Prochlorococcus marinus CUG1416: one gene and its partner. The protein of the gene in region 1 interacts with the protein of each later gene in a pairwise test. Links are inferred from orthologs where the notes say so. Each region holds a gene or a part of one and is shown in the gene's direction. Other genes may lie near its edges.

Region 1 (12,482 bases):
GGTTTTCCTGTTACGTAAAAGACTTCTAAAGCTCTTATTGTTCTCACGTGATCAGCAAAATTGATTTTTTTTGTTGAGATTGGATCACAATTTTTTAAAAGTTCCCAACGTTCTTTATGTTCAAGTTTTTCTAATTGTTCTCTCAAATTATTTTGCGGAGGGATATCTGGGACAAAAAAACCTTTTGTTATTGAGTTCATATATAAACCACTCCCTCCAACAAGAAAAGGTAAATAATTTTTTTTAAGTTCTCTTTTTATTGATTGTTGAGCAATTTCTTGAAATTGTTTTACATTAATTGGATTAATAGGCTCTTCAATATCTATTAAAAAATGCTTTATTTTTTTTTGTTGATGCTCAGATGGTTTGGCTGTTCCAATATCCATAGACTTATAAATTTGTCTTGAATCTATATTATGTATACGAGTTTTGAAATATTCTGCGATTTCAATAGCTAATTCTGTTTTGCCACTAGCTGTGGGTCCAAGTAAAACTATTACATGAGGTGGATAAGAAAACATATAAATTTCTGAAGAAAAATCTATTAGCTATATAATTAAAGTGATTAAATTTTTCATAGACTTCGAGCCTTTCTCTTATTGTGGTGGTAAGTTTAATCAAAGACCTTTTAAACATAACATTTTAAAAGTTTAATGTTTTTTTTTCTATTAAATGAGTGAGGACAAAAGATCTAATAAAATCTCAAATGACTATGGTGCGGAACAGATTCAGGTTTTAGAAGGCTTAGAGCCTGTTCGTAAACGCCCGGGGATGTATATAGGTACGACAGGGCCGAGAGGTTTGCATCATCTAGTATATGAGGTCGTTGATAACTCAGTTGATGAAGCACTCGCAGGACATTGTGATCACATTGAAATTGTTCTTCGCGCAGATGGATCAGCTTTAATTTCTGATAATGGACGAGGTATTCCAACAGATATTCATCCAAGGACTGGTAAAAGTGCTTTAGAAACTGTACTTACTGTTCTTCACGCAGGAGGGAAATTCGGAAGTGGCGGCTATAAAGTTTCAGGTGGGTTGCATGGAGTAGGAATATCTGTGGTGAATGCTTTAAGCGAATGGGTTAATGTGACTGTTTACAGGGATAGCAGTGAGTTTAATCAAAGATTCGAAAAAGGTATATCAAAGGGTGAATTACAAACTAAAAAGCAGTCTGTGAAACCTTTTAAAAAAGGGACCACTATTTGTTTTAAGCCCGATAAAACGATTTTTTCTGGAGGTATCGAATTTGAATATGCTCTTCTTTCATCTAGATTAAGAGAACTTGCTTATCTTAATGGTGGTGTAAAAATTGTTTTTAGAGATGAAAGAAATCAATTATCTGATGGTTCTTTTAGAGAAGAAATTTACTTATATGAGGGAGGTATCAAAGAATATGTTCAATACATGAATGCAGAAAAGGATTCAATTCATCCTGAGATAATTTATGTTGACTCACAGAAAGAAAACGTTTACGTAGAGGCAGCTTTGCAGTGGTGTTCAGATGTTTATTCAGATAATATTTTAGGATTTGCAAATAATATTAGAACTATCGATGGAGGCACTCATATTGAAGGATTAAAAACAGTTTTGACAAGAACTTTCAATAATCTTGCTAAGAAGAGAGGCAAAAGAAAAGATATTGAAAAAAATTTAGCTGGTGAAAATATTAGAGAGGGTTTGACGGTAGTTTTATCGGTGAAAGTTCCAGATCCCGAATTTGAAGGACAAACAAAAACAAAATTAGGTAACACTGAAGTAAGAGGAATTGTGGATTCTCTGATTGGCGAGGCACTGACAAAATACATGGAATTTAATCCTGGAATTTTGGACTTGATTCTTGAAAAAGCAATTCAATCATTTAATGCAGCAGAAGCTGCAAGAAGGGCTAGAGAATTAGTTAGAAGAAAAAGTGTGCTTGAAAGTTCGACTCTGCCAGGTAAATTAGCAGATTGTAGTTCTAGAGATCCTTCTGAAACTGAAATTTATATCGTTGAGGGGGATTCTGCTGGAGGTTCCGCTAAACAAGGAAGAGATAGAAAGTTTCAGGCTATTTTACCTCTCAGGGGTAAAATTCTTAATATCGAAAAAACTGACGATAGTAAAATATATAAAAATACAGAAATTCAGTCATTAATAACAGCTCTAGGATTAGGAATAAAAGGAGAGGAGTTCGACGTGAGCTCTTTGAGATATCACAGGGTTGTAATTATGACGGATGCTGATGTTGACGGTGCACATATAAGAACTTTATTATTGACATTTTTTTATAGATATCAAAAAGAACTGGTCGAGAAAGGTTATATATATATTGCATGTCCTCCTCTCTATAAGGTTGAAAGAGGTAAGAATCATAAATACTGCTATAACGAGAATCAATTAAAGGATACAATTACAGGTTTTGGAGAAAATGCAAATTATAATATTCAGAGATTTAAGGGATTAGGTGAGATGATGCCAAAACAATTGTGGGATACAACTATGAATCCTCAAACTAGGATGATGAAAAAGGTTGAGATTGAAGATGCACTTGAAGCCGACAGAATATTCAATATATTAATGGGAGATAAAGTTGCACCAAGAAGAGAATTTATTGAAACTCATAGTAGTAACTTAGATATGGCAACTTTAGATATATGATTAAAACTCTTCTAAAGAATTTTTGCTTAATTACTTTTGCATTAATTGCTCCAATTACATTACCTGCTGGTGGAATCCAAAAAAGTTTAAATCAAAATAAGTTTCCTAATAATACCAATGAAATTATATTGAGTTCCAATACTCATCTTTATTCTTTTCCTGAAATTCATGCTAAAGAATTATTAGTTCTTGAAGTAGGTACAACTTTATCAGTTTTACGTAATTGGCAAGTTAGCGAAAGTGAAATTTGGGTAAGGGTTGAATTAGCTTCTAATAAATTTTTAGACGATCCAAATAAGATTAAAAAAGGCTGGATAAAAATGTAAATTTTGGATTTTAGTTCAATAGGTATTATTTTAATTGGTAGTACTTTTGGATTAATACTGAGAATATTTATACAAAATAATTTAAAAAAAAGCATAGGTTTTGATATTCAAAATACTTCAATAGTGAATTTTATATCATCATTTTTTTTAGGAATTTTAGTAGCAGTAAATTTTATTAATAACGATATATTATTTTTATTTTATACCGGTTTTTTAGGATGTTTTAGTACATTTTCCTCTTTTATATATCAACTATTTATTCTATTGAAGAAGAGGAAATTCCTAATATTATTTTTTCATTATATCGAAGTAATATTTTTTTCTTTCTTTTTCTTTTATTTGGGTTACTTAATTATTCAATTATTTTAACATGAAAATAAAAAGTTTTTTTTATATTCTTTTAGCTTGTTATGTAGGTACTTTTTTAAGATTATCTATAAATAATAACTTTATTATTTCAATTCTAGGATCTTTTTTCGTTGGTTTTATTGTCAGTAAAAAATTAAGTTATTCAAGCGAAAAAATTTTATTAAGTGGTTTTTTTTCTTGCTTTACATCCTTTAGCGGATTTATATATTTTTTGTACAAAATTTTTAATCAAGGAGATTGGATAAAATTTATAATGTTTCTTAATTTAATCATTATCGTAAATTTATTCACAATGTATTTTGGGTTCTGGATAAGTAGAAAAATTACTTAAATTTCATATAATGGTGTTGTTACTTTGAAAAGGGATTATATCAATGAATGAAAATAATCTTGAAACGGTTACAGCCTTATCTTCTGATTTAAGTACTCGAGAAAATATTACGATTCAACTTGAAGAATTGCTAGTAGCAGGAAATTATGATGAGGCAAAATTACTTTTAGAACCTTCCCAACCTGTTGATATTGCAGATGCTATTGGAAGCCTTCCATTAATATTGCAGGCATTAGCATTTCGATTGTTAAAGAAAAATGAGGCAATTGAGGTTTATGAATATTTAGATCCAATAGTTCAGCAAACTTTATTAGAAAGGCTTCGTTCAGGAGAAGTTTTAGAAATCGTTGAGAAAATGTCGCCTGATGATAGGGTTCAACTTTTTGATGAATTACCTGCAAAAGTTGTACGAAAATTTTTGTCTGCTCTGAGTCCAGGTGAAAGGAAAGTCACAGCTGAATTACTTGGATATGAGCCGGAAACTGCTGGAAGATTAATGACAACTGAATTCATAGACCTTAAAGAGATGCAAACAGCAGCTGAGGCTCTTTCTTTAGTTAGAAAAAGGGCTCCATTCACAGAAACAATTTATAGCTTATACGTTACGGACAAAGAAAGACATTTGACAGGGATACTTTCTTTAAGGGACCTTGTAACTGCTGATCCTTCTAAGCCAATTGGGGATGTTATGACAAGAGATGTGGTTAATATTTCTACGAATACGAATCAAGAAGAGGTCGCAAGAGCAATACAAAGATATGATTTTCTAGCACTCCCAGTTGTTGATAAAGAAAAAAGACTCGTTGGGATAGTAACTGTCGATGATTTAATTGACGTTATAGAGCAAGAAGCAACAAGAGATATTTATGCGGCAGGGGCAGTTCAACCTGGAGATGAAGATGATTATTTTCAAAGTAGTTTGTTTACGATAGCTCGACGAAGAATTTTGTGGTTGTTAATTTTGGTTTTGGCAAATGGTTTGACGACAAAAGTTATAGCGATGAATGATCAAATCTTAAAAGAAATAGTTTTACTAGCTGCATTCATTCCGCTGCTTATAGGTACTGGGGGCAATGTTGGCGCTCAAAGTTCAACGGTTATCATTAGAGGTTTAAGTACTCAAAAGTTGAAGTCTCTTGGTGCTATTAAAGCAGTAGTTAAGGAGGCAATTACAGGCGCTCTTTTAGGTGTTTTGATGATGCTAGTAGTTTTCCCTTTCGCTTGGTGGCAAGGGCAGGGTCCTTTAATAGCCTCTGCGGTAGGAATAAGTTTAATATCTATAACGACTTTAGCTGCGACTACAGGTGCTATCCTCCCTTTAATGTTTGACAGAATGAGGTTAGATCCAGCCCTAATGTCCTCTCCTTTCATAACTACCGTAACTGATATTGCAGGTGTATTTATTTATCTAAGTACTGCAAAATGGTTATTAAGCTCTTCTTTAATCTAAATTTAGTAGGTATTTATTCTCATTTTTGTAAAAATGTGGATTTTTTTGTTTAACTTTACATTTCTTAATGGTATTGTTTACAAAACAACATTCAACTTTCATGTCTACTGAAACATTAAGTGAGAATAAATTAGTCACAATATCAAGTTTAAAAGCTGCTAACGATGTCGACCTTGTTAGATCTTATTTGAGGGATATAGGTAGAGTCCCGCTATTATCTCACGAGCAAGAAATTACTCTTGGTAGGCAGGTCCAAGAATATATGCAAGTAGAAAGAGCAGAATTGGAAATTATTGAATTAACAGGAGAAAAGCCAAGTATTGAGGAATTATCAAACAAATTAAACTTATCTATTTCCATAATAAAAAAAAGATTGAGAGCTGGACAGAGGGCGAAAGAAAGAATGGTTGCAGCTAATTTAAGGTTGGTAGTAAGTGTTGCAAAAAAATATACTAAAAGAAATATGGAATTATTAGATTTAATACAGGAGGGAACAATAGGTTTGGTAAGAGGAGTTGAAAAATTTGATCCAGCTAGAGGCTACAAGTTTTCAACATATGCATACTGGTGGATTAGACAGGGTATTACTAGAGCAATTGCTGAAAAAAGTAGGGCAATCAGGCTACCAATTCACATAACTGAAATGTTGAATAAGCTTAAAAAAGGTCAAAGAGAGTTGAGTCAAGAAATGTCTAGAACTCCAACAGTAAGTGAACTTGCAAAATACGTAGAGCTTCCTGAAGAAGATGTTAAAGATTTAATGTGCAAAGCTGGGCAACCAGTTAGTCTTGAAACAAAAGTTGGTGATGGTGAAGATACTGTATTACTAGATTTATTAGCAGGCGGTGAGGATTTGCCAGACGAACAAATAGAGATGGATTGTATGAGAGGCGATCTTCATTCTCTTTTGCATCAATTACCAGATTTGCAATGTAGAGTTTTAAGAATGAGATACGGGATGGATGGTGATGAGCCAATGTCTCTTACAGGAATAGGGAGGGTACTTGGGATCAGTAGAGATCGAGTAAGAAATTTAGAACGAGATGGATTAAGAGGTTTGAGAAGACTTAGTGAAAATGTAGAAGCTTATTTTGTTTCCTGAAGAAATTCACATATTAATGTATTTGTTTCTTCAGGTTCTTCATCATGAGGACAATGGCCAGCACCTTTAATAATATCTAATCTTTTAATATTACTGAACTTTTTCTTCCACTCTTTTGCTTCACTTAATGATTCCCAAGGATCTTTTTCTCCCCAAATTAATTGGATTGGAGTACCAACTTTGTCGAAAAGGTCTGTAGCAAGATAGTCGTCAAATAAGTTAATAAAACCACGAAATGCTTCTTTAGAGTTTGTCCTTTTAGAGGGTTGATATAGTATTTCAATTAATTCCTCATCGATATTTTTTCCTGAGGGGTAAGCTTGTTCAAGTATTTTCTTTATAACTTTTGGATTAGCAGCTCTTGTGAAAAGTGTATTGCTGATTATTCTTTGTCTGACTATCGTTTTAAGGACGGGTCTCAGTAGATTCATTAAGATATCACTTTTTTTTAAACGTTTATCATCCATAGTTCTTTGTGCACAATCAATCAAAATGACACCTTTGCAATTATCTTTGAGGATTTCAGCAGCTTTTAATGCAATAACACCACCAATTGAGTTCCCTACCAAGTAAACAGGAGATTTTATTACCTCTTCACAAAATGTTGATATTTGATTACCCCATAAGTTAAATGAATATTTAATTGAGTTTTCTTTGTCAGGTTCGTAATTTAATAAAGCATTAGGCTGACTGCTTTTTCCAAATCCTAATAAGTCAATTGCGTAGCAGTTAGAAAATTTACCGAGAAAATCTTGATTATGTCTCCAATGGTTTTTTGATGCCCCAAATCCATGAACTAATAAAATTTTAATATTTTTTTCAGAAGTAGATTCTTTTGATAAAGACCAAGAAATTTCCCAATTTTTCCACTTCCAAGTTTCAGATTTATTTAAGGACACTATGAATATGCTTTTGATTAAACTTTAATTCAAAAAAAAATTATTCGTTTTTAATAAATTATTCTTAACTATGAAAAAGCGTTCATTTTATGAAAAAGAAAAAGGTGATATGTATTGGAGAGGCTTTAATAGACAGAATCAGAAATAAGTCAAATCAAGGATTTACAGATTTTTTGGGAGGTGCGCCGGCTAATGTTGCTTGTGCATTAAGAAAATTAAAAATAGATTCAACATTTATAGGAAGTTTGGGTAGTGATGATTATGGAAAAAAATTTATCACGCAATTTAATGAATTGGAGGTTAATTTAGATTTTTTGCAATTAGATAATGATTCATCTACTCGCGTGGTTAATGTAGATAGAGATCAATTTGGAGATCGTTTTTTTTCAGGCTTTGAGGAAAGTTCTCATTCACGCTTTGCAGACGAAGTTCTTAGTAAGAAATTCATAGAAAAAGAAATTTTAAATTTGGAGAAATCTTTTCTAGAAACAAAATATTTAGTTATGGGAACGATCTTATTATCATCTCCAATATCAGCAGAGACTATTTTTTTTCTTCTTGAACAGGCTAAAAAATTTGAAGTCAAAATAGTTATTGATTTGAATTGGAGAGAGGTCTTTTGGGATCACTCAAGTTTTTCATCAGAAATTAGTAAAGCCGAGAGAGTTAATTTAATCAAGAAATTTTTAAATCATGCAAATGTCTTAAAACTTGCTAAAGAAGAAGCAACTTTGTTTTTTGAGGATGAAAATCCCTTGATAATATCTCAACAATTGTCTAATAGACCAGATGTAATAATAACTGATGGAAAAAATCCCGTTGCATGGTATATCAATGGATTGCAGGGAATTACTGAAACTCCTACTTCAAAAAAAATTGTTGATACAACTGGCGCAGGCGATGCTTTTTTAGCTGGCTTAATTTCACAATTTATTGCTTCTGGCTATCCTTCAAATGAACTAGAGATAGAAGATTGCATTAAGTTCGCAGGTGTTTGTGGATTATTAACTTGTCTTGGTGAAGGTGCTATCGAGCAACAGCCATATTATGAGAAGGTTAATAAATTTTTGGGATCTCGTATTTCGTAGTTTCTTCCATAATTTTTTGCGTAACTAATTTCTATTTTCCAGAAATTATCAATAACTGGTTCTATTAATTCTGGCCATTCAATAACTAAAATAGCTTGTCTTTGTATTGCCTCTTCTTCTTCTGAAAAAAAAACTTCTTTTGCTGAAGAAACATTTTCTAATCTGTATAAATCAAGGTGAATTAGTGGAATTTTTCCGGAGTTATAGTGATGTGATAAAGCAAATGTAGGGCTTGTAATGTCTTCAGAGATTGTTAAGCCTTGAGCAATCCCTTGCACAAATGAAGTTTTCCCAGCACCTATTGGACCCTGTAATAAAACAATTGATTGGGGATTTAATTTGTGTGAGAGTTTTTTTCCTAAATTTAAAGTCTCTTTTAAATTCTCAACAAACACAAAATTACTCAAAAATCATTTATAGTTTAATAGAAAAAGTATTTACTAGAAATGGTTATCTCAAATTCAGTTAAAAACTCAATACCAAGTTATGTAATTGCCGATATCTCTTTATCAGATTTTGGTCGTAAAGAAATTAAAATTGCCGAAACAGAAATGCCTGGATTAATGGCACTTAGAGATAAATATCAATCTGAAAAGCCACTCAAAGGTGCAAAAATAGCTGGAAGTTTACATATGACTATTCAGACGGCAGTCTTAATAGAAACTCTTGTTGAACTTGGTGCAGAAGTGAAATGGGCTTCATGCAATATTTTTTCAACTCAAGATCATGCGGCTGCAGCTATCGCAGATAAAGGAATTGCTGTATATGCAAAAAAAGGTGAGACTCTTGATGAATATTGGCAATATACCCACTATATTCTTGATTGGGGTTCAGACTCTCCAAATATGATTCTTGATGATGGGGGAGATGCAACTGGTTTATTGATACTCGGTAGTAAAGCGGAAAAAGATTTATCTGTCTTAGATAATCCCGGTAATGAAGAAGAAATTGCTTTATTCAATTCTATTAAGTCTAAGTTGTCAAATGATAGTTACTTCTATTCTAGAATTAAAAGTAACATTATTGGTGTCACTGAAGAAACTACAACTGGAGTTGCAAGACTTTATCAACTGCAAAAGCAAAATGCTTTACCTTTCCCTGCTATCAACGTTAATGATTCAGTAACTAAGAGCAAATTTGATAATTTATATGGGTGCCGAGAATCTCTAGTTGACAGCATAAAGCGTGCCACTGATGTGATGATTGCTGGGAAGGTCGCTTTAGTGATGGGTTTTGGAGATGTAGGTAAAGGTTCAGCACAGTCATTAAGAGGTCTTGGTGCAATTGTAAAAGTTGCTGAAGTTGATCCAATTTGTGCTCTTCAAGCGGCAATGGAAGGTTTTAGCGTTGTTACGTTAGACGATGTTGTGGAAGATATAGATATATTTGTTACGGCAACTGGGAACTATCAGGTAATTACAAACGAAAATCTCGTTAAGATGAAAGATGAGGCCATAGTTTGTAATATCGGCCATTTCGATAATGAAATTGATGTGGCTTCCTTGAAAGATTATCCATGGGACAATATTAAGCCGCAGGTTGATCACATAACTTTGCCGAGTGGCAATAAAATAATCCTTTTAGCCGAAGGTAGATTAGTTAACTTAGGTTGTGCCACTGGACATCCAAGTTTTGTTATGAGTAATTCTTTTACTAATCAAGTACTAGCTCAAATTGAACTTTTCAATAAGTCAGAAAAATATGCTAAGGAGGTTTATGTTTTACCAAAACATTTAGATGAAATGGTAGCTAGATTACATCTTGATAAAATTGGTGCAAAATTAACACAATTAACTAAAGAACAGGCTGACTACATTAATGTCTCTGTTGAAGGACCTTATAAACCAGAACTCTATAGATACTAAGTTTGAGTTTAATTTTTGTAAATTTTCTTACTTCAATCCCCGACTATATTAGTTTGGCTGTTGAAAAGAATTCAATAATTGCATACCTCACTATTTGTTTGGCTATGTTTTTAGAAAACATAATACCTCCAATTCCTTCGGAAATAATAATGCCATTAGGAGGTTTTTTCGTTTATCAACAAAAATTAAATTTCTATATTTTAGTTTTTTGGGGATTGCTTGGAACTATTTTAGGATCATTGCCTTGGTACTATTTAGGTAGATTAGTAAATGAAAAAAGACTTTCAAATTTTCTAGATAAAAAAGGAAAATATTTGGGTATTTCTTCTAATGATTTAAGTAAAAGTAAAAGGTGGTTTGATAAATACGGGGTTTCTTTAGTTTTTTGGGGCAGATTAGTACCAGGTATAAGAACTTTGATTTCAGTTCCCGCTGGCATAGAACTTATGCCATTAAGAAAATTTTTGATTTGGACTACATTTGGGAGCCTGATATGGGTAGCACTTCTTACTTATGCAGGTTATTTATTTGGTGAAAATTATCCAATCATTGAAACTTATTTAGATCAAATCAAATATGTTGTGAAGCCAATTTTAATTTTAATTTTTTTATATTTTTTAATAAAAATACTTATTAGATTTATTAAAAAAATTAAAGCCTAAAAAGGTATTTCACTAGAATTACTGTTGTTAGAGTATTGGTTATTTTCAGACTCTTTTCGAGAGCTTAGCAAGTTTAATCTATCAACTCTAATAACTGGTTTGTATCTGTCTTCACCAGTATTTTTATCTTTCCAACTATCAATTTTAAAGCTTCCTGTAACTCCAATTAAAGATCCTTTTTTAACGTAGTCTGCTGCTACTTGGGCTTGTTTACCCCATATTTCTAAATTAAACCAGTCTGGCTCTTCATCTCTGCTTCTTCTGTTCACTGCAAGAGTGAAATTAGCTACGATACTACCAGATTCGAAATATCTTACATCTGGTTCTCTACCAGCTCTGCCAACAAGGTTGATAGTGTTAATTTCCATAATTATTTTTTTTTAATACTACTCATTTTTTTAGTTTCTGCTCAAAGTTTTGCGTGCTATTCATAACTAAACGAGAGAATTTTGAGAGCTTAGCAAAAAATAGATATATTATTTAAAAAAAGAATTCTTATTGTGATTTTTAACAGATTTAAATTTTCTAGAGATATTGGCATAGATTTGGGAACTGCCAATACTCTTATACATGTATCAGGGAAGGGAGTTGTTTTACAAGAGCCTTCAGTGGTAGCAATAGATTTAGAGGAAGGTGTTCCATTGGCTGTTGGTAAAGAAGCAAAGTTAATGCTTGGAAGAACACCTGGCAATATAAGAGCTGTAAGACCACTAAGAGATGGGGTTATCGCAGATTTTGATGCGGCAGAGCAAATGATAAAAACATTTATTCAGAAATGTAACGAAGGTAAGGGTATAGTAGCTCCAAGAATAGTTATTGGTATTCCAAGTGGAGTGACCAGTGTTGAGCGAAGAGCAGTAAGAGAAGCTGGATTAGCTGGAGCTAGAGAAGTTTACTTAATTGATGAACCTGTTGCAGCAGCAATTGGAGCATCATTACCAGTAACTGAGCCAATTGGAACCATGATTGTTGATATTGGTGGTGGGACTACCGAGGTTGCAGTATTAAGTTTGGGTGGAACTGTATTAAGTGAATCTGTGCGAATAGCTGGCGACGAAATAAATGAATCAATTGCCTTATATCTTAAAAAAGTTCATAATTTAGTTGTTGGAGAGAGAACTGCAGAAGATATTAAGATCAAAATTGGATCTGCATTTCCAGATGATGATTTTGATAAAACTACTTTAGAAGTTAGAGGTTTACATCTTTTATCTGGTTTACCTAGGTCAGTAACCTTGACATCAGGAGAAATCAGAGAGGCCATGGCTGATACACTCAGCAAAATAGTTGAAGCTGTAAAAAGAACTTTAGAGAGAACCCCCCCTGAACTTGCGGCAGATATTGTTGATAGGGGAATTATGCTTGCAGGAGGTGGAGCTTTAGTAAGAGGCATTAATGATTTATTGAGCGATGAAACGGGAATTTTTACTCACATAGCAGAAAACCCACTGCTATGCGTAGTTAATGGTTGTGGGCAGGTGTTGGATGATTTTAAAACACTTAAAAGAGTTGTTGATACTCCAGAGTTTATAAGGAACGCGATAAGAGATTAATACTATGTTAGATATCCGACGAATTTCTACTAGTCGTTGGTGGCATAAAAAGAAAAACTGGATAATCTTTGGAATTTTTTTATTTTTAGTTTTTGTAAGGATATCAAAAGGATCTATTTATAAGGATTTTTATTATTTCATTTCAAAGCCTTTTTGGCCTGGTCAATTTCAAAAAGAAGTTATTCTTAAGAGTATAG
Region 2 (18,031 bases), on another replicon or contig:
CAATGACTGCTTTATTTGCGGTAACAACAGATTTACCTAACTTTAATGATTGCAGAATAATATCTTTTGCCAAATCAACCCCACCCATTACTTCAACAATTACATCTATAGAGGGGTCATTAATTAATTTAAATGGATCATCAGTTAATAAATTATTATCCAGCTCAATATCCCTTTTTTTATTAAGATCTTTAACTGCTATTTTTGCAATTTCTATTTCCTTTAAAATTGGATGTGAATCAACTTCAGAACTTAATATTTTATAAATCCCTGAACCTACAGTTCCAAAACCTACAATCCCAATTCTGCATTTTCTCATTTTTTATTTCTTTTAACTTTGAGTTTAATTTTATATTATTAGACCTACAAAAATTGATTTGCTAGAGACTGCATTTTCAAAAATATATTTAAAAAACCATTTGATCGTGAAGGTGTTAAGCTTGCTTTCAAACCAGTATCTTCAATAAATTTCTTATCTATTTTAATAACTTCTTTTGGGGTTAATTCATTTAAACCAGTAATTAAAAATGCCAATAAACCCTTTGTTATTAGGGCATCAGAATATCCTTCCCAAAATAATTTACCGCTTTTAATATTTGCCTTAACAAAAACTTCTGAAACGCATCCCTTAACTTTATTTTCTTCAACAAGGATTTCACTATCTGGTTCTTTCAATTTTTTGCCTAACCACAAAATGTATTCATATTTTCTTTTTGGATCTTCTGATTTCTTCAACTTTTCTACTAATTTTGATAAATTATTGTATTTTTCCTGATTTTCCATTTTTAAAACTATAAATTAATCACTTTGTTAATTTCCTATTATACAAATATTTCTTTTTCTGTGATAAATCCCGATAAAGGAATATCCCACTCAGCTCTGGTTAATGGAATCGTACTTACACAATTAGAAGTTAATACTCCAATGCATGGAACATTTCTCCAATCATTATTTCTCCTTAATTTATCAAAATAACCTCCTCCATAACCTAATCTTGTTAAATTTTTATCAACGGAAAGACAAGGAACAAGTATCATGGTTATCTGCAAATGACTTAATGGGGAAGAGTTATTTGGACTTAGTATCCCCTCAGAATCTTTGGTAAGGGGCTTTTCATCCCATGGATAAAATAACAACTCTTTTTTACCTTTACATCTAGGCAAAGCTAAAGTAAATTTTTTCTTGAGACTTCTTATATCTACTTCATTTTTCAGAGGCCAATATATTGCTATATAACCAATATTTTTATATCCCTTAACAAATGAATCAACAAATAATCTTACATTCTTTTTTACATTTTCTCTTTGATTAAGAGAAATCCCATCTCTTAGTTTCCTAAACGAATCCCTCTCCAATTTCTTATTTTCAAAGATCGTCATATTAAATTCTCAGTTAAAGCCATCCTCATTTAGTTTTGTGAGTGCTATAGCCAATGCATCTGCTGAATCATCAGGTTTGGGAGGTTTGTTAAGCTCTAAGTTATACATAACAGCATCAAGAATATCTTTCTTAGATGCCTTTCCAGACCCAGCAATTGTTAATTTTATCTGAGCAGGTGAATATTCACTAACATGAATTTTTTTAGAGGCTAATACCATCATAATCACGCCTCTAGCCTGCACCACACTAATGGTGGTGCTTGACCTGTAAAAGAAAAATTTTTCTACCGCCGCTGCAGTTGGATTCCAATGATTTATTAGTTCATTAAGATCTTGGAATATCTCATAAAGTCTATCTTCTTCTTTTTTATCTTTAGCTGTCTCAATAACGCCGCAATCTAATAATATCTTTCTTTCATTTTCTATTTCAATTATTCCATAACCAACTCTAGCTAATCCAGGGTCGATCCCAATTATTCTCACTTTTATTAAGCTTCAGCAGACAATTGAAATTTTGAAAGATTTTCTTTTTCATCTAAATCGAATACTTTACAAAAAGCTTGGATGACTCTTTCACCTGAATCAACTTGTTCTAGAGGATCTTTTCTTAGTCTATGTCTTAAAGAACAAGAAATAACTCTTGCTATGTCATCTTCTTGCACTTCAGTTCTGCCCTCAAAGGCTGCAATTGCCCTTGCAGATCTATTTGTAACAATATCTCCACGTAAACCATCAACATCTAGTTCTCCGCAAATAGCAGATATATTCAATCTTAGGTCATCGTCCATTTGAACAGAATTTAATATTTCTTGTGCTTTAATTACCTTTTGTTGAAGTTCATCCTGTTGTTTCTCAACACTCAATGAAAACTCATCAGGATTATCGTCAAAAGAAGTTCTTTGATCTACTACTTGAACTCTTAATTCAGCATCTCTAACTGTCTTAACCTCAACACTCATTCCAAACCTATCCAATAGTTGAGGCCTTAATTCACCTTCTTCTGGATTGCCTGAACCAATAAGGACAAACCTCGCAGGATGTCGAACTGACACTCCTTCCCTTTCAACTGTATTCCATCCGGAAGCAGCCGAATCTAGAAGTACATCAACCAAATGATCATCAAGTAAATTCACTTCATCAACGTATAGTAAACCCCTATTAGCTTTAGCCAACAATCCTGGTTCGAATGCCTTAACACCTTCACTCAAAGCTTTCTCTATATCAATAGTTCCACAAAGCCTGTCTTCAGTAGCTCCTAAAGGTAAATCAACCATAGGTACTTGTTTTTGTATACTCTCTAGATTTTCTCCTTGAACAATTTTTTCAAAAACTTCTTTACTCTGCAAATCAGGATCGATCAAAGAACTATTATATTGATCGTCTTTAACAACTTCTATTGCTGGCAACAAATCGGCTAAAGCTCTAATTGTAGTAGACTTTCCAGTCCCTCTATCACCCATTATCATAACTCCTCCAATTCTTGGATCAATAACATTTAACAAGAGTGCTAATTTCATTTCTTCCTGACCAATTACAGCTGTAAAAGGGAAAACTCTTCTTTTCTTTGTTGTAGTCACAGTTTTAGTATTCTTTGATATTCAAATAATCAATAGATGTTACTTCAGAAAATGTTTTTAGTAAATATCCCATCGAATTAAAGCAACAAGTTAACAATAACTAATCAAATTTATACCTACTTATTTTTTTTTGAATTGTTCAAAAACCAGTTTATTTGATGGACAATTCCTCTTAAAACATTTATTTCGTGAATTGATGTATTTGCCCTATAAATATAATTCTTAAATTTACCTATTTTTGCTTTAGAGGTATGCTTAAGAAGATAACCAACTCCCAGAAGCATTTCCTCTATCTCCACAAATGAATCATGTATTTGTTTTGATGATGCAAGATTAAAAACTTCTAATTCCTTATTGATGTTTCCTTTGGAGGATTTATTAAATTCATACAAAACTATTGAAACTGCGTGTGAGAGATTCAAAGAAGGGTAATTCTGAGAAGTAGGGATATTGAAAGTCTTATTTGCCAGAAGTAATTCATCATTAGTTAAACCTCTATCTTCTCTTCCAAATATAATTGCTAAATTATTTATCTTTTTATAAGATAAAACCCAATTAAATATATCTTCAGAAGATGCAAACCCCGAATCTTTACTTACATCAATCCTTCCACAAGATGCGAGGACTAAATCACAATCAAAAATTGCTTTTTTAAGATCATCAAAAATCTTACAATTATAAAGATATTTTTTACCTTTAAGGGCCATTTTTTTTGCTTCTGAAGAAAAAATATCGCATTTTGGAGAAACAATTCTTAATTCTTCAACTTCAAAGTTGGAGCATAATCTTGCAACACTCCCAACATTTAAAGGACCATTTGGTTCAACTAATATGACCTTTAAATTAAAAAGATTTTTCTGCAAAATCATTCAAGGCTATGAAGGTATTTTAATAAATTAGACATATTTTCAGGATCAATTTCAAAACTTGGCATTGGAGGAGTAAGGCCACCAGTAACTTGTTTTATTATCTCTTTATCATTCAAACGTTGTGTTATTGAGTGTAAGTCTGGTCCCACTAATCCTCTTGCTGTAATTCCATGACATCCGACACAATTTGTCTTAAAAAGAGCATCTCCTTCCTTAGCAGAGCCATTAATTTGGAGAGTTTCAAGCATATATTTATTATCTTCATGATGATTCAAGAAAAATATCAAGAAACATATAAATAAAACAACAAAAACAATAAAAATCTTTTTCAAGAATTCTCTTTTATGATCTCTTTCTGCTGCAGATGATGAAGATGTTGACACAAAAAATAGTCTCTATGTAACAATTGTGAATAAGAAATTTAAAAAAAGCAAAAAAATGATCGAGCCTCTTCTATGTGGGATTGTTTTGGGGTTAGTTCCAATAACTCTTCTTGGATTATTCGTAAGTGCATGGAATCAATACAGGAGAGGTTCTGGAATGTTGGACCTTGATTAAAAATGTTAATCTTGACTGTCCATAATCTCTAACATCTATAATTTCCCATAAAGTACTTTTTTTAATATACAGGTTTGGAGAATGTTCACAAATAACTATTGAATCTTTTTTCAAAAAATTACAATTAAATATTTGAATTAAAACTAATTCATGGAAATTGACATCATATGGCGGGTCTAAATAAACAAAATCAAATTTTAATTTATTTAAATCCATAATTTTTGATGATAAGTTTCTCTCGTAATTTGGTTTTGTCCAGTTCAAAACATCTTTACAAATAACATCAATATCATTTTTTCTTACTTCGATATCTTGCAACGAAAGTAGATTTTTTAAACAAATTTTTGAGTTGTTTTTGTTTTTTTCAATTGCAATAATTTTTCTTGCACCATGATTATATGCTTCACAAGATATGGCCCCAGTTCCACTAAATAAATCTAACCAGTTACTATTTTCAACTCTATTATTCAATATATTAAATATAGCCTCCCTAACTCTTAAAGTTGTAGGTCTTGTGGAAATATTTTTTGGACTTTGGAGTCTTTTACCTCCAATTAATCTTAAGTTTGTCTTCATCAGTAATTATCAGTTATTGAATATTACTAAGCCATCTTCTCAAAAGTTTTTCTCCGGTTTTACCAGATTTTTCTGGATGAAATTGACAGGCCAATAAATTATCATTCTCAATAATCGCTGTTAATTTTTCAGAACCATAATTAACCTGAGCTGCAATAATATTGAAGTCATCTGGGATTGCATGATAGGAATGTACAAAATAGACCCAATTATTTAGTTCTTCTAGCTCTAATAAAGTATTTGTTTTTGTAGGTAAAAGTTTGCACCAACCCATGTGAGGGATTCTTTGATTGATGATATAAGGTATTTTTTGTATTTTTCCGTTTAAAATTCCAAGTCCTTGAACTTTTCCTTCATCACTAGATTCAAAAAGGAGTTGAAGACCTAAACAAATTCCTAAAAAAGACTTCCCAGTATTAATCCAGTTTTTCAAATCAGTTATCAAATCCGTATTTATAAGATTAATCATTGCAGGATCAAATGCTCCAACTCCGGGAAGTATTATCGCCTTACAATCCTTTGATTCATTAAAGTTTTTAATTAATAGTATTTCTTCTCCAAGACTTTCTAGAGATTTTGTTACGGAATGAATGTTACCCATCCCGTAGTCTATAAGTCCAATTTTATGCAAAGCTCTTTATTTATAAATGCTTAGTTAAAGTGCTGGAAAGAGTTGCTTTTGGGACAGCTCCAACAACAGTATCAACCTTTTGACCTCCTTTAAAGATCATTAATGTTGGAATACTTCTAATTCCATATTGACTCGCAACATTTGGGTTTTCATCTGTATTTAATTTAAAAACTTTAATTTTCCCTTCAAAGTCTTTTGAGATTTCTTCTACAACTGGTGCAACCATCCTACATGGGCCACACCATGGTGCCCAAAAATCAACCAATACTGGTAGATCACTTTGCAGTACATCCTTGTCAAATGAAGAATCAGTTACGGCTGGAGCTGATGACATAATTTACGTATTCCTTTTAGAAAATTTAGCAGGCAAATCTTTTAAGTGATGATTTCATTACAGATAAAATAAGATAAGTAACAAAATATCTAAAAAAGCCCGACTAATCGGGCGATTTAGTGTGTGAGGAGTATGGGGTTTCCCCCATCGTTTAATAATAACTCCTAATGCGAAAATTGTTCAATTAAATGCTTAATTAACTAAGTTTTTATAATTTTACTCAAAATAAACTATTTACCCATCCCAATCTGCTGAGCTTTTTGATAAACCTTACCCTCTGTTAGAAGAGATGGTGCAATAACTATTTCAACCTCTTGCATTTCTTTAATGTTTTTAGCCCCAAGGGTACTCATTGAAGTTCTAATAGCACCTAATAAATTATGTGTACCATCATCAAGTAAGGCAGGTCCTTTAATTATCCTTTCTAATGATCCTGTAGACCCAACTTCTATTCTTGTACCCCTTGGCAATAAAGGACTGGGAGTAGCCATACCCCAGTGAAATCCTTTACCTGGAGCATTTGAGGATTTAGCTATTGGCGAGCCAATCATTACAGCATCTGCACCACATGCTAAACATTTACAAATATCTCCTCCGGTCACAATTCCTCCATCCCCGATAATAGGAATATAACGACCACTTTCTCTAAAATAATCATCTCTTGCAGAACTACAATCAGCAATTGCAGTTGCTTGAGGGATTCCAATACCCAATACACCTCTTGAAGTACATGCTGCTCCAGGGCCTATACCAACCATTAATCCTGCTACTCCAGCATGCATAAGAAGTTTGGCAACTTCATAAGTAACACAATTGCCAGCTACAACTGGGACTTTCATAGATTTACAGAGATCTTTGATATTTAAGGTTTCTTTACCTTCCATACCAAGATGCTCAGTAGAAACGACGGTTCCTTGAAGGAAAAATAAATCTATATTGGAATTATTAAGGGTTTCTTTAAATTTAATGGCCGCCTGGGGAGTCCCACTAAAGGCAGCAATACCTCCTTTTTCTTTAACCTCATTTATTCTTTTTAAAATCAATTCCTCCTTAACGGATTCACTGTATATCCTCTGCATTAATGGAACAAAATCATTTTTCCCGACTGATGCTATTTGATTTAATATTTTATCAGGATTTTCATATCGTGTTTGTATGCCCTCCATATTAATAACACCAAGGGCACCTAATTTGGTAAGTTCTACAGCCGTATTAACATCAACGACGCTGTCCATAGCACTAGCCACAATTGGAACTTCTCTCTTTAAATCACCTAAGAACCATGAAGGATCAGTCAAATCGTAATCAAGTGTTCTTTCTCCAGGGACTAAAGCTATTTCATCAATGCCATAAGCCCTTCTGACTTTTTTGTTTAAACCAAGTTCAATATTCACGGAATTTTTCATTTATTCTGATTAAATTAACAACTAAAGGGGTAATAAGCCAAGGTTTATTCAAAAACAACAGTTTTTTTTTTTATTTGTGTGTAAATGTGAGTATTTGGGAATTAAATATATCTTTTTTTTTATTCATTCTGACAATCAGCGATTATTATTAAATAAAGGTTTTTTGTATGTCTGATATTGTAGATTCCGGGAACTCTGGATTAAGCGAAGATAACGATCGAATTATTCAGACCGACTTGAGAAATGAGATGTCTCGCTCTTATCTAGAGTATGCAATGAGCGTCATAGTTGGTCGTGCGCTTCCAGATGCAAGGGATGGATTAAAGCCTGTTCATAGAAGAATTCTTTATGCAATGTATGAACTTGGGTTAACTAGCGGCAGGCCTTACAGAAAATGTGCAAGAGTTGTTGGGGAAGTACTTGGCAAATACCACCCCCATGGTGACACTGCTGTTTATGATGCTTTGGTTAGGATGGCTCAGGATTTTTCTATGAGGATGCCACTTATAGATGGTCATGGAAATTTTGGTTCGGTAGATAACGACCCTCCCGCAGCCATGAGATATACAGAATCTCGTCTACAGTCTCTTACAGATGAAAGTTTATTAGAGGATATTGAATCTGAAACTGTAGATTTTGCTGATAACTTTGATGGTTCTCAACAAGAGCCTACAGTTTTACCTGCAAGAATCCCTCAACTACTTTTAAATGGGTCATCTGGAATAGCCGTAGGAATGGCAACTAATATTCCACCACATAATTTAGGAGAAGTAATCAATGGGCTCAAATCAATAATCAAAACTCCTTCGATTGAAGATAAAGAACTTTTTGAAATAATTAAGGGTCCTGATTTTCCCACTGGAGGTCAAATCTTAGGAAGAGATGGCATCAGAGAAACTTTCAAAACAGGAAGAGGTTCAATAACTATGAGAGGTGTAGCAAATATTGAGCAAATCAAATCAGCTGGTAGAGCTGAAAAAGATGCAGTAATAATTACGGAACTCCCCTTTCAAACTAACAAAGCGGGTTTGATAGAAAGAATTGCAGATATGGTTAATGAAAAAAGATTAGAAGGGATTTCTGATATTAGAGATGAAAGTGATCGAGATGGCATGAGAATTGTTATCGAGTTAAAAAGAGATGCCTATCCACAAGTAGTATTAAATAATTTATTTAAGTTAACCCCGCTACAAAATAACTTTAGTGCGAATATTCTAGCTCTCGTTAATGGAGAGCCCTCGACGCTCTCACTTAGAAAAATGTTAGATGTATTTCTAGATTTTAGAGTAGAGACAATAAGGCGAAGAACGCGATTTTTATTAAAAAAGGCAGAAGAAAGAGATCATATTGTGAAGGGTCTTTTATTAGCTTTAGGTGTGCTAGATGAAATTATCAATCTAATAAGATCAGCGAAAGATTCAACTTCAGCTCGAGAACAATTACAAACTGATCATGAATTATCTTCCATACAAGCAGACGCAATTTTACAAATGCAGTTAAGAAGATTAACAGCTCTTGAGGCCGATAAAATCAAATCAGAACATGATGAATTAACAAAAAAAATCGAACAATATCAGCAAATATTAAATAGTAATGAAAGAATTTTTGAAATTATTCTTGAAGAACTTAATAAAATAGATGAAAGATTCTCATCTCCCAGGAAAACAGAGATATTAGATCTAGGCGGTGGATTAGATGATATTGATCTCATAGCTAATGACAGATCAGTAGTTCTATTAACTGAAGCAGGTTATTTAAAGAGGATGCCTATTAATGAGTTTGAATCTACCAGTCGTGGTTCAAGGGGTAAAGCTGGCACAAAAACCCAAGAAGATGATGACGTGAAACTATTTATAAGCTGTAACGATCATGATACTCTTTTGCTTTTCAGTGATAGAGGAGTAGCTTATGCTCTCCCAGCATATAGAGTCCCTATGAGCAGCAGAACAGCAAAAGGTACTCCATCTGTTCAACTTCTTCCAATCCCTAGAGAAGAAAAGATAACTTCACTAGTTGCTGTGGATTCTTTTGTCGACGATAGTTATTTATTAATGTTAACCAAGGCTGGCTTTATTAAAAGAACTGCACTTTCTGCTTTCTCAAAAATTCGATCAAATGGATTAATAGCAATTAATCTTGAGGATGGAGATGCCCTAACTTGGGTCAGATTATCAAAAGAAGGTGATAGTGTTTTAATTGGATCAAAAACAGGAATGGCAATTCATTTCAGACTAGATATCAATGAATTAAGGCCACTTGGTAGGACAGCAAGAGGGGTTAAATCAATGAACTTGAGAGAAAGAGACAATCTAGTTTCCATGGACGTTTTAACATCTGATTTAGTTGATCAATTGGCTAAGATTGAGGATCTGACTAAAGAAACTGATGAAAATCTTGAAGTTAATTCTTCAGATGGTCCCTGGGTATTAATAGCCAGTGCATTTGGACTAGGAAAGAGAGTACCTGTAACTCAGTTTAGATTACAAAAAAGAGCAGGCATGGGCTTAAGAGCGATAAAATTCAGAATTAATGATGATGTACTGGTCTGTTTGAAGGTACTTGGCGAGGGAGAAGAATTACTTCTCGTAACCGAAAAAGGTGTAATAGTTAGAACAAACGCAGATAAAATTTCTCAGCAATCCAGAGCGGCTACTGGAGTAAAATTGCAAAGACTAGATGAAGGTGATCATTTATCAGAAGTGGTATTAGTTCCTCGTGAACAAATAGAGGAAACAGACCAACTTAGCTCAGATGAAGAGAATGAAAAGACCAATGGCTAATTAAATAATATGGAAATACTTGATATTTTAATTTTAGGTTCTGGTCCTGCAGCATTATGTTTAGCTTCAGAATTAGCCAGACAGGATCTAAATATAAAGGGAATATCAACTAAATCTCCAAATGAAAAATGGGAAAATACATATGGTATATGGGCATCTGAATTAGAGGAATTAGGATTAGAGTCTTTGTTATCTCACAGATGGTGTAAAACAGTTAGTTTTTTTGGGAATGGAGAAAATAAAAAGGGTGATACTCCGACAAAACATAACTACGATTATGGTTTAATAAATCAAGACGCCTTTCAAAATGAACTTTTGAAAAAATGTAAAGGAATTGAATGGTTAAATGAAACAGCAAAAGAAATTAGAGAAAAAAATAAACTATCTGAGGTAATTTGTTTATCAGGTCTAAGAATAAAGGCGAGATTAGTTATTGACGCAAGTGGTCATAAAAGTAATTTTGTAAAAAGACCAGTTCAAAATGAAATCGCTCAACAAGCTGCATATGGGATTGTGGGTAAATTTTCATCGCCACCAGTTAATAAAGAACAGTTTGTTTTAATGGATTTTCGTCCAAATCATTTAAATAATGAAGAAAAATTATCTTCTCCTTCCTTTCTTTATGCAATGGATCTAGGAAATGGAACTTTTTTTGTTGAAGAAACATCATTAGCTAGTTATCCGGCATTATCGCAAGAAAATCTAAAAGAAAGACTTTTCAAAAGACTGAATAGTAAGGGTATTAAGGTAAATGAAATTTTTCATGAAGAGAAATGCCTTTTCCCAATGAATTTACCCCTCCCATTTAAAAAACAGTTTGTACTTGGTTTTGGAGGGGCCGCAAGTATGGTGCATCCTGCATCAGGCTACATGATCGGATCTTTATTAAGAAGGGCTCCACTCCTTGCAGAAAAATTGGCGATCTTTTTAAAAGAACCTCATCTAAGTTCTCTAGAGCTAGCAACAAAAGGTTGGGATATCCTATGGCCTTACGAGTTAACACAAAGGCATAAACTTTACCAATATGGTCTAAGAAGATTAATGAGTTTTGACGAAAGTAGATTAAGAAGCTTTTTTTCAAATTTCTTTAGATTATCTACGAATGAATGGGTGGGTTTTCTTACTAATACACTTCCACTTCCAAAACTAATTTACGTAATGAGTAAGATGTTTATAAATTCACCTTTAAAAGTAAAACTAGGAATGCTTAAGTTAAATTAGTATTTTTATTTTCGCCAATCATCAATATTAATATCTGGGAAAACATTATCCTCTTCCTCAATATCTTCAAGAAATTTTAAATTAATATTGGAATGATTTTTAATCATTCCAATTAATTTCCAGAACCTGAACAAGTGTCTTTCTATCCTTTCCTTTGCAAGTTCAGTTGTAGTTCCAGCTCTTAGGATAAAACTCCAATCAGAGGACTCAGAGAGAAGTAATTCTCTTGCTGCTTGCTTGAAAAATCTTTGAGATAAGTCATCATCAAAATTTATCGAGCATAAATCAACAAAAGTAGAGCCTGCTTTTGTGATTTCGGGAACGATCCATGCATTTGCATCATTAATCCAGTAATCATGGTAACCACCTTGGCCCCAGCTTGATGGAGATGGATCACAAATTTGAAGATTTGGCTTTTGAAGTAAAAATTCTTTTAAATTTGTAAGCTTAATTGAATATTTACTGGAGTTCATTAAAATATTTTTAATAAAAAAAGGGCCCTCATACCACCAATGACCAAATAACTCTGCATCAAATGGAGCTACCAATAAGGGATTAAAGGAAGAAGATAAAGTTAATTTTTCTAATTGTTTGGATCTCGCAAGAAGATAAGCATCAGCATGTTCTGCCGCCTTCTTTTTGGCTTGATTTTCTAAGTAAAACTCCTTTTCCCCTAATGGCACGTTTTCATCAGTAATCTTATGAAACTTTAAACCCAAAGGTCTTTTAGTTGAGATACCTTTCTTTTGGAGCTTAGAGATAGGTAATTCCCAACCCAAATCTTTATGAAATTCCCTGTAAACTTTATCGCCTGGGAATCCTTCCTTAGCAGACCAAACGGGCAAGGTTGACTCACTATCTCTACCGAAGAATGCAACTCCTTTTTTAGAACATATTGGGGCATATACACCATACCTAGGTCTTGGAGCAGCATTTAGGATCCCATGACCGTCTAAGATTGCATATCTAATTCCAGAATTAAATAATATTTCATCTAAATTTTCATAATATGCACATTCAGGCAACCAAATACCTAAGGGCTTAGTTCCAAAAATATTTTCATGGCTCTTAATGGCTGTTTTAATTTGTCCGTTAACAGTTTCAGGATTCTCTCTTAATATTGGTAAATATCCATGTGTAGCGGCACAAGTAAGAATATCTAAATTTCCAGATTTATTTAAAGCATTAAACTTCTCAATTAAGTTTCCAGAACATTCTTGCCAATATAAGTATTTCTCATCGAGATTCTTAGTTAAAAATGCTGAGGCATTTTTTTCCTTACCTTCTAAATCATTCAAGAAATCATTCCTTGTTTTAATCCAGATTGGGAAAGTGTCTTGAATTTGTTTATTATCTAGAAGTGATAATAATGTTGGAGACAAACTAATAGTAAGTTTTGTATTTAGAGGATTTTCTTTTTTAGAGGATTCTATTGCTTGAAGGAGTGGTATATAGCATTCCAAAATGGCCTGAAATAACCAATCCTCTTCTAAAGAGTTTTTTTCATTTTTCCTTACATAAGGAAGATGAGCATGTAAAACTATCGCTAACTGACCTAAGATATTTTTGTTTGGGTATTGCCCATTCATATTTTTTATAATTTATGCCTAAAATTCTATAAAAAATCAAGATTAACCTTTTATAAAAGGGAAGCTTAATTCTTAATAAGAATACTTTAATAAAATAAATATTTTATTTTTTTTTCAATATTTTAACCAATATTGTTAAGTAATAATCCTATTGCAAATTTTAATTGAATAAAAATCTAGTCAATTTTTTTTAATTAGCTTAATATAAGTTTAAGTAATTACTGTTTATGTCCAAAGATCCTGGAAGAATTTTGATCTTTGATACAACTCTTCGAGATGGAGAGCAATCTCCTGGTGCCAGTTTAAATCTTGAAGAAAAACTTGCTATCGCCCATCAATTAGCAAGATTGGGAGTAGATGTTATTGAGGCTGGATTCCCTTTTGCAAGTCCCGGAGATTTTAAAGCTGTTAATAAAATTGCTGGTGCTGTAGGGAAAGAAAATGGTCCCATAATATGTGGTTTAGCTAGAGCTTCAAAGGGCGACATAAAAGCATGTTATGAAGCAGTGAGTCCAGCTCCCATGAAAAGAATACATACTTTTATTGCAACAAGTGATATCCATCTAAAACATAAACTTAAAAAATCCAGAAAAGATGTTCTTCAAATAGTTCCAGAAATGGTTAATTATGCAAAATCATTGGTAGATGATATTGAGTTTTCTTGTGAAGATGCCTCAAGGAGTGATCCTGATTTTTTATATGAAGTAATTCAACTAGCAATCTCTGCAGGAGCGACAACCATAAATATCCCAGATACTGTTGGATTTACAACCCCTACTGAATTTGGTAAATTAATTGCCGATATAAATAAAAATGTTCCAAATATTGATGAGGCAGTAATATCTGTTCATGGTCATAATGATTTAGGTTTAGCAGTTGCCAATTTTCTAGAGGCAGTAAAAAATGGAGCAAGACAATTAGAATGTACGATTAATGGAATTGGAGAAAGAGCAGGAAATGCCTCTCTAGAAGAATTAGTAATGGCATTGCATGTAAGGAAAAGCTTTTTTAATAGTTTTTTCAAAAGAAATCCAGATTCACCAACGCCTCTTACAGCTATAAGAACAAAAGAGATAACAAAAACCTCTAGGCTCGTTTCCAACCTAACTGGAATGACAGTTCAACCTAATAAAGCAATTGTGGGAGCTAACGCTTTTGCACATGAATCAGGAATTCATCAGGATGGAGTCTTAAAAAATAGACTAACTTACGAAATTATCGATGCAAAAACTGTAGGTTTGAGTGACAACAAAATATCCTTGGGAAAACTTAGTGGAAGAAGTGCAGTAAGAGCAAGATTAGAAGAGATGGGATATGACTTAAATAGGGAGGATTTGAATGACGCTTTTGCTCGTTTTAAGGATTTAGCTGATAGGAAAAGAGAAATTACTGATAGAGACTTAGAAGCAATTGTTAGTGAACAAGTACAGCTTCCAGAAGCTAAATTTCAATTAAGTCTTGTACAAGTAAGTTGCGGTAACGCATCTAAACCTACAGCCACCATCACTCTTCTAAACACTGAAGATAATACTGAGGATACTGCTGTATCAATAGGGACTGGACCTGTTGATGCTGTATGCAAGGCTTTAAATAAATTAGCTAAAGTTCCTAATGAATTAATTGAATTTTCTGTAAAGTCGGTAACAGAAGGTATTGATGCGTTGGGCGAAGTAACAATAAGAATAAGAAGGGATAATAAGATATATTCTGGTCATTCTGCGGACACGGATGTTGTTGTTGCAGCTGCAACTGCTTACGTTAATGCTATAAATAGGCTTGTATTTTCTGAGAAAAAAAATTCAATTCACCCACAGTTTGATAATTTAGAAAATTCCGAAAAAACATTTATATCTAATCCTGCAAATTAAAATATTTCTTAGGATTATTAAGTAGCTTTAAAAACAGTCTCGTCATACTGTAGATTAATCAAATAGTTAAAGCAGTAAATAATGAGGGAAAGGGTAATTGGATATTGGACTTTAGCCTGGTTAGGATTGATTTCCAACATAATTGCTCTACCATTCATAACTTTAATCATTATATACGTACCTCCACTGAGAGCTGCCAACATTACGTTAGCCAGTAGCCTTGGCTGGCCTGCAGCGATAGTTGGGATAGTTGCATCTTCTGCTCTATTAGCAGAGAGAAAATGGGGTGTTACATTGACACTAGTATCACTATCAATGGTGATTGCTGGAACGGCACCATATTCTATTGTTAGATTAATAAGGCTAAAAGAAGGTATTTTTGGAATTGGTAGTTTTACCTTTTTAATTACTTTGCTTAGCATCATGGCCCTCTTATATTGGTGTAACCCAAAACATAGAAGAACTATTAGGCTATAGAATAAAAATTAACTAAGAAAAAGTATTATTCTTGCTAGTTGGATACTGAATTCTTCTATGTCTAATTCTTCTCCACACATTCAAGAATGCCCTTTTTATTAAAAAAATTTCTCCTTTCGATAAATTACTATCGTCTAATTGCCCATCTTTCTGACGCGAGTAGATAATATTAGATATTGTTTCCAAAGCTTCTTTATCCGATGCATTAATATTCATAGCTCTTAGTGCTGCTTCACATCCATCTGCAAGCATTAAAATAGCTGTTTCTTTTGACTGAGGAATAGGGCCTTTGTATCTAAAATAATATTCATCAATGTTGAGATTTTTTTCTTTAGCTTTTTGAAAAAAATATCCCATTTTTAAGGTACCTTGATGTTCAGGGATAAAATTAGTTATCAGTTTAGGTAGTCTATTTTTTCTTGCAAATTTCAATCCTTCATCAACGTGTGCCTGTAATACTTCTGCACTTTTAATCGGATCATCTAATTCGTCATGCGGATTTTTTGAACCATCCTGATTTTCGATAAACCAATTAGGTGCATGTAATTTACCAACATCATGATATAAAGCGCCAGTTTTAATTAGATCAATATCACCACCAATCATTCTTGTTGCTTCCTCTGCTAAACCACATATAAGTAAGGTATGTTCAAAAGTACCAGGAGCTTCAAGAGACAATCTTCTAATTAGAGGTTTCTCCTTATCAGCCAATTCGAGTAATCTTGCTTTAGTTAATAATCCGAATATTGATTCAAAAATAGGAATAAATAAAATAGTAAAAAGCATTACTATTGCCAATAATAAGGAATCAGAAAATAAATTTCCTTTTGCTAAAACAAAATCTTGCTTATTAATAAGAGATATTTCATCTTTACCAATCAATATCCATTGACTCAAGAACGATCCTATGGGGACAAAAATTGATAGCTGAAGTAACTGAGCTCTACTTCTTATTCTTCCTCCAAGTAGAGATACTACTGAAGCGCAAACTAATAAAATAAAAAATATATTATTATTTATAGCAAATGCTGGGTCTGGCCAACTAAAGCTTGCTATTGATACCCAAGCTAATGCTGTTATGCTTCCCATTCCTTGAGATATTATTAATGCAGGTGGAATTATAATAGCTAATGGACTTACGGTTGAAGCAAAGGCTAATTTCGTGGCTTGTACTGCTAAAAGAAGAGTAATGATCAAGAAGATCTGTCTTGAAGAAATTGTGGGATTCTCTTTTTTTGAAACTAATATCAAAATTCCTGAACTAAAAAGTATTTCAGTAAAGGTCAAAAGCCAAGAAAAAATATCTGCGGAATTTAAAGGCGAGATAAGAAGTAGTTTATAAGAAGAAATTATTGAAATTAAAATGCATACTAAAAAAATTATGAGATTATCTATTCTTGTAATTTTAATTGGTTGTTTTACAGGAAATTGACTTCGCCTCCAAAGATAAAACAGTTTCTTTAATGTAGTTGTGATGTTTTGCACAGAATATAAATAAATCTATTTGAATAATTTAAAATTATAGGCATGCTAGGTGTAAAAAGGAGATGTTTTTCTAAATGTCATTAAAATTAGACGGTAAAAAATTATCTCTTGAAATTGAAGAAAGATTATTTGATTATATCTCTAGTAATAAAAAAATTGCAAAAAGAGCTCCAGGTTTAGCTGTAATAAGAATAGGTGAAGACCCTGCTAGTGGTGTTTACGTTAATAACAAGGAAAAAGCATGTTCAAGGATTGGAATAAAGAGCTTTATCTTTCATCTAAAAGATAGTGTAGAGCAAAAAGAAGTTGAACAATTGATAATCAAACTTAATTCTGATAAGGATATTGATGGAATGTTGCTACAACTTCCCATCCCAAAGAAGTTTGATGAGCAAAAACTGATCAGTCATATTAATCCAGGCAAAGATGTAGATGGATTAAATGAGATGAACATCGGCAAATTAGTGAAAAATGAGCCTGCGATGAGATCATGCACACCAGCAGGAATTATTAACTTATTAAGATCCCAAAATATTACAATTGAAGGTAAGAAAATTGTTGTTATCGGAAGAAGTTTGCTTGTTGGAAAACCCCTATCGCTTATGTTGTTGAATCTAAATGGCACGGTAACAATGACTCATTCAAAAACATTAAATTTGAATAAAGTCTGTAGAGAAGCCGATATTCTAATTGCGGCCGCAGGAAAACCCAATCTTGTAGATTCGAGTTTTGTGAAAGAAGGAGCAGTAATTATTGATGTTGGAATACATAGATTAAAAAGTTCCGATAAAAATCAAACCAGATTATGTGGAGATGTATTATTAGAAGATGTCATTTCTAAAGTATTTGCTTATACACCTGTACCAGGAGGTGTTGGACCAATGACAGTAACAATGTTACTTGTAAATACTATTTTTAGCTGGCAAAAACAATTTGGTTTATCATCAACTCTTAATGACCTTTTGCCATAAACTCCAAGATGAAAATTTTCTTTACTAAAGGTATAAAATGACTGAAGTTGTAAGTAGTATTTCTGATTTTGAAAAATATCTTAAAAACACAAAAAAGGTTGTAGAAGAAGCACTTGATTTTTCCTTGGGCCCTGAGAATCCAGAAATTTTAAGAGAATCAATGAGATATTCCCTTTTAGCTGGAGGGAAAAGAATACGTCCAATTTTATGTTTAGCATCTTGCTCACTCGCTGGAGGAGAACCCTCTCTTGCTGTTCCTACTGCAGTAGCAATAGAAATGATACATACAATGTCCTTGATTCATGATGAT

Evidence for each region.
Region 2: the proteins of gyrB (region 1) and gyrA interact in binary tests that used the Escherichia coli proteins (3 or more experiments, as listed by UniProt). The link is inferred for Prochlorococcus marinus CUG1416 from one-to-one orthologs.

The regions. Positions count from the first base shown.
Region 1 is NZ_JAAORM010000005.1:499,564-512,045, reverse strand. Bases 207-3,156 are described here. They hold gyrB (DNA topoisomerase (ATP-hydrolyzing) subunit B), read left to right. Parts: upstream 207-672; coding sequence 673-2,640; downstream 2,641-3,156. Other genes in these bases: HA146_RS09080 (FluC/FEX family fluoride channel), read left to right, coding at 2,970-3,156; HA146_RS09085 (hypothetical protein), read left to right, coding at 2,637-2,966; miaA (tRNA (adenosine(37)-N6)-dimethylallyltransferase MiaA), read right to left, coding at 207-521. Also shown: more of miaA, read right to left, coding at 1-206; more of HA146_RS09080, read left to right, coding at 3,157-3,335; HA146_RS09075 (CrcB family protein), read left to right, coding at 3,337-3,666; mgtE (magnesium transporter), read left to right, coding at 3,710-5,116; HA146_RS09065 (RpoD/SigA family RNA polymerase sigma factor), read left to right, coding at 5,217-6,218; HA146_RS09060 (alpha/beta fold hydrolase), read right to left, coding at 6,203-7,117; HA146_RS09055 (carbohydrate kinase family protein), read left to right, coding at 7,207-8,205; tRNA (adenosine(37)-N6)-threonylcarbamoyltransferase complex ATPase subunit type 1 TsaE, read right to left, coding at 8,163-8,600; ahcY (adenosylhomocysteinase), read left to right, coding at 8,652-10,070; HA146_RS09040 (DedA family protein), read left to right, coding at 10,073-10,732; HA146_RS09035 (single-stranded DNA-binding protein), read right to left, coding at 10,729-11,100; HA146_RS09030 (rod shape-determining protein), read left to right, coding at 11,233-12,285; rod shape-determining protein MreC, read left to right, coding at 12,290-12,482. UniProt on the Escherichia coli protein: DNA gyrase negatively supercoils closed circular double-stranded DNA in an ATP-dependent manner to maintain chromosomes in an underwound state.
Region 2 is NZ_JAAORM010000004.1:35,258-53,288, forward strand. The notes cover bases 7,159-10,310. They hold gyrA (DNA gyrase subunit A), read left to right. Parts: upstream 7,159-7,497; coding sequence 7,498-10,110; downstream 10,111-10,310. Other genes in these bases: HA146_RS05630 (GuaB3 family IMP dehydrogenase-related protein), read right to left, coding at 7,159-7,318; crtL (lycopene beta cyclase), read left to right, coding at 10,120-10,310. Also shown: HA146_RS05575 (homoserine dehydrogenase), read right to left, coding at 1-319; HA146_RS05580 (SufE family protein), read right to left, coding at 364-783; HA146_RS05585 (5-formyltetrahydrofolate cyclo-ligase), read right to left, coding at 822-1,379; crossover junction endodeoxyribonuclease RuvC, read right to left, coding at 1,389-1,862; bchI (magnesium chelatase ATPase subunit I), read right to left, coding at 1,868-2,956; HA146_RS05600 (RNA methyltransferase), read right to left, coding at 3,073-3,825; HA146_RS05605 (c-type cytochrome), read right to left, coding at 3,822-4,208; petG (cytochrome b6-f complex subunit V), read left to right, coding at 4,264-4,383; imidazole glycerol phosphate synthase subunit HisH, read right to left, coding at 4,973-5,590; trxA (thioredoxin), read right to left, coding at 5,601-5,924; more of HA146_RS05630, read right to left, coding at 6,155-7,158; more of crtL, read left to right, coding at 10,311-11,331; HA146_RS05645 (glycoside hydrolase family 57 protein), read right to left, coding at 11,337-12,920; HA146_RS05650 (2-isopropylmalate synthase), read left to right, coding at 13,148-14,788; HA146_RS05655 (hypothetical protein), read left to right, coding at 14,870-15,265; HA146_RS05660 (HDIG domain-containing metalloprotein), read right to left, coding at 15,278-16,750; and 2 more genes. UniProt on the Escherichia coli protein: A type II topoisomerase that negatively supercoils closed circular double-stranded (ds) DNA in an ATP-dependent manner to maintain chromosomes in an underwound state.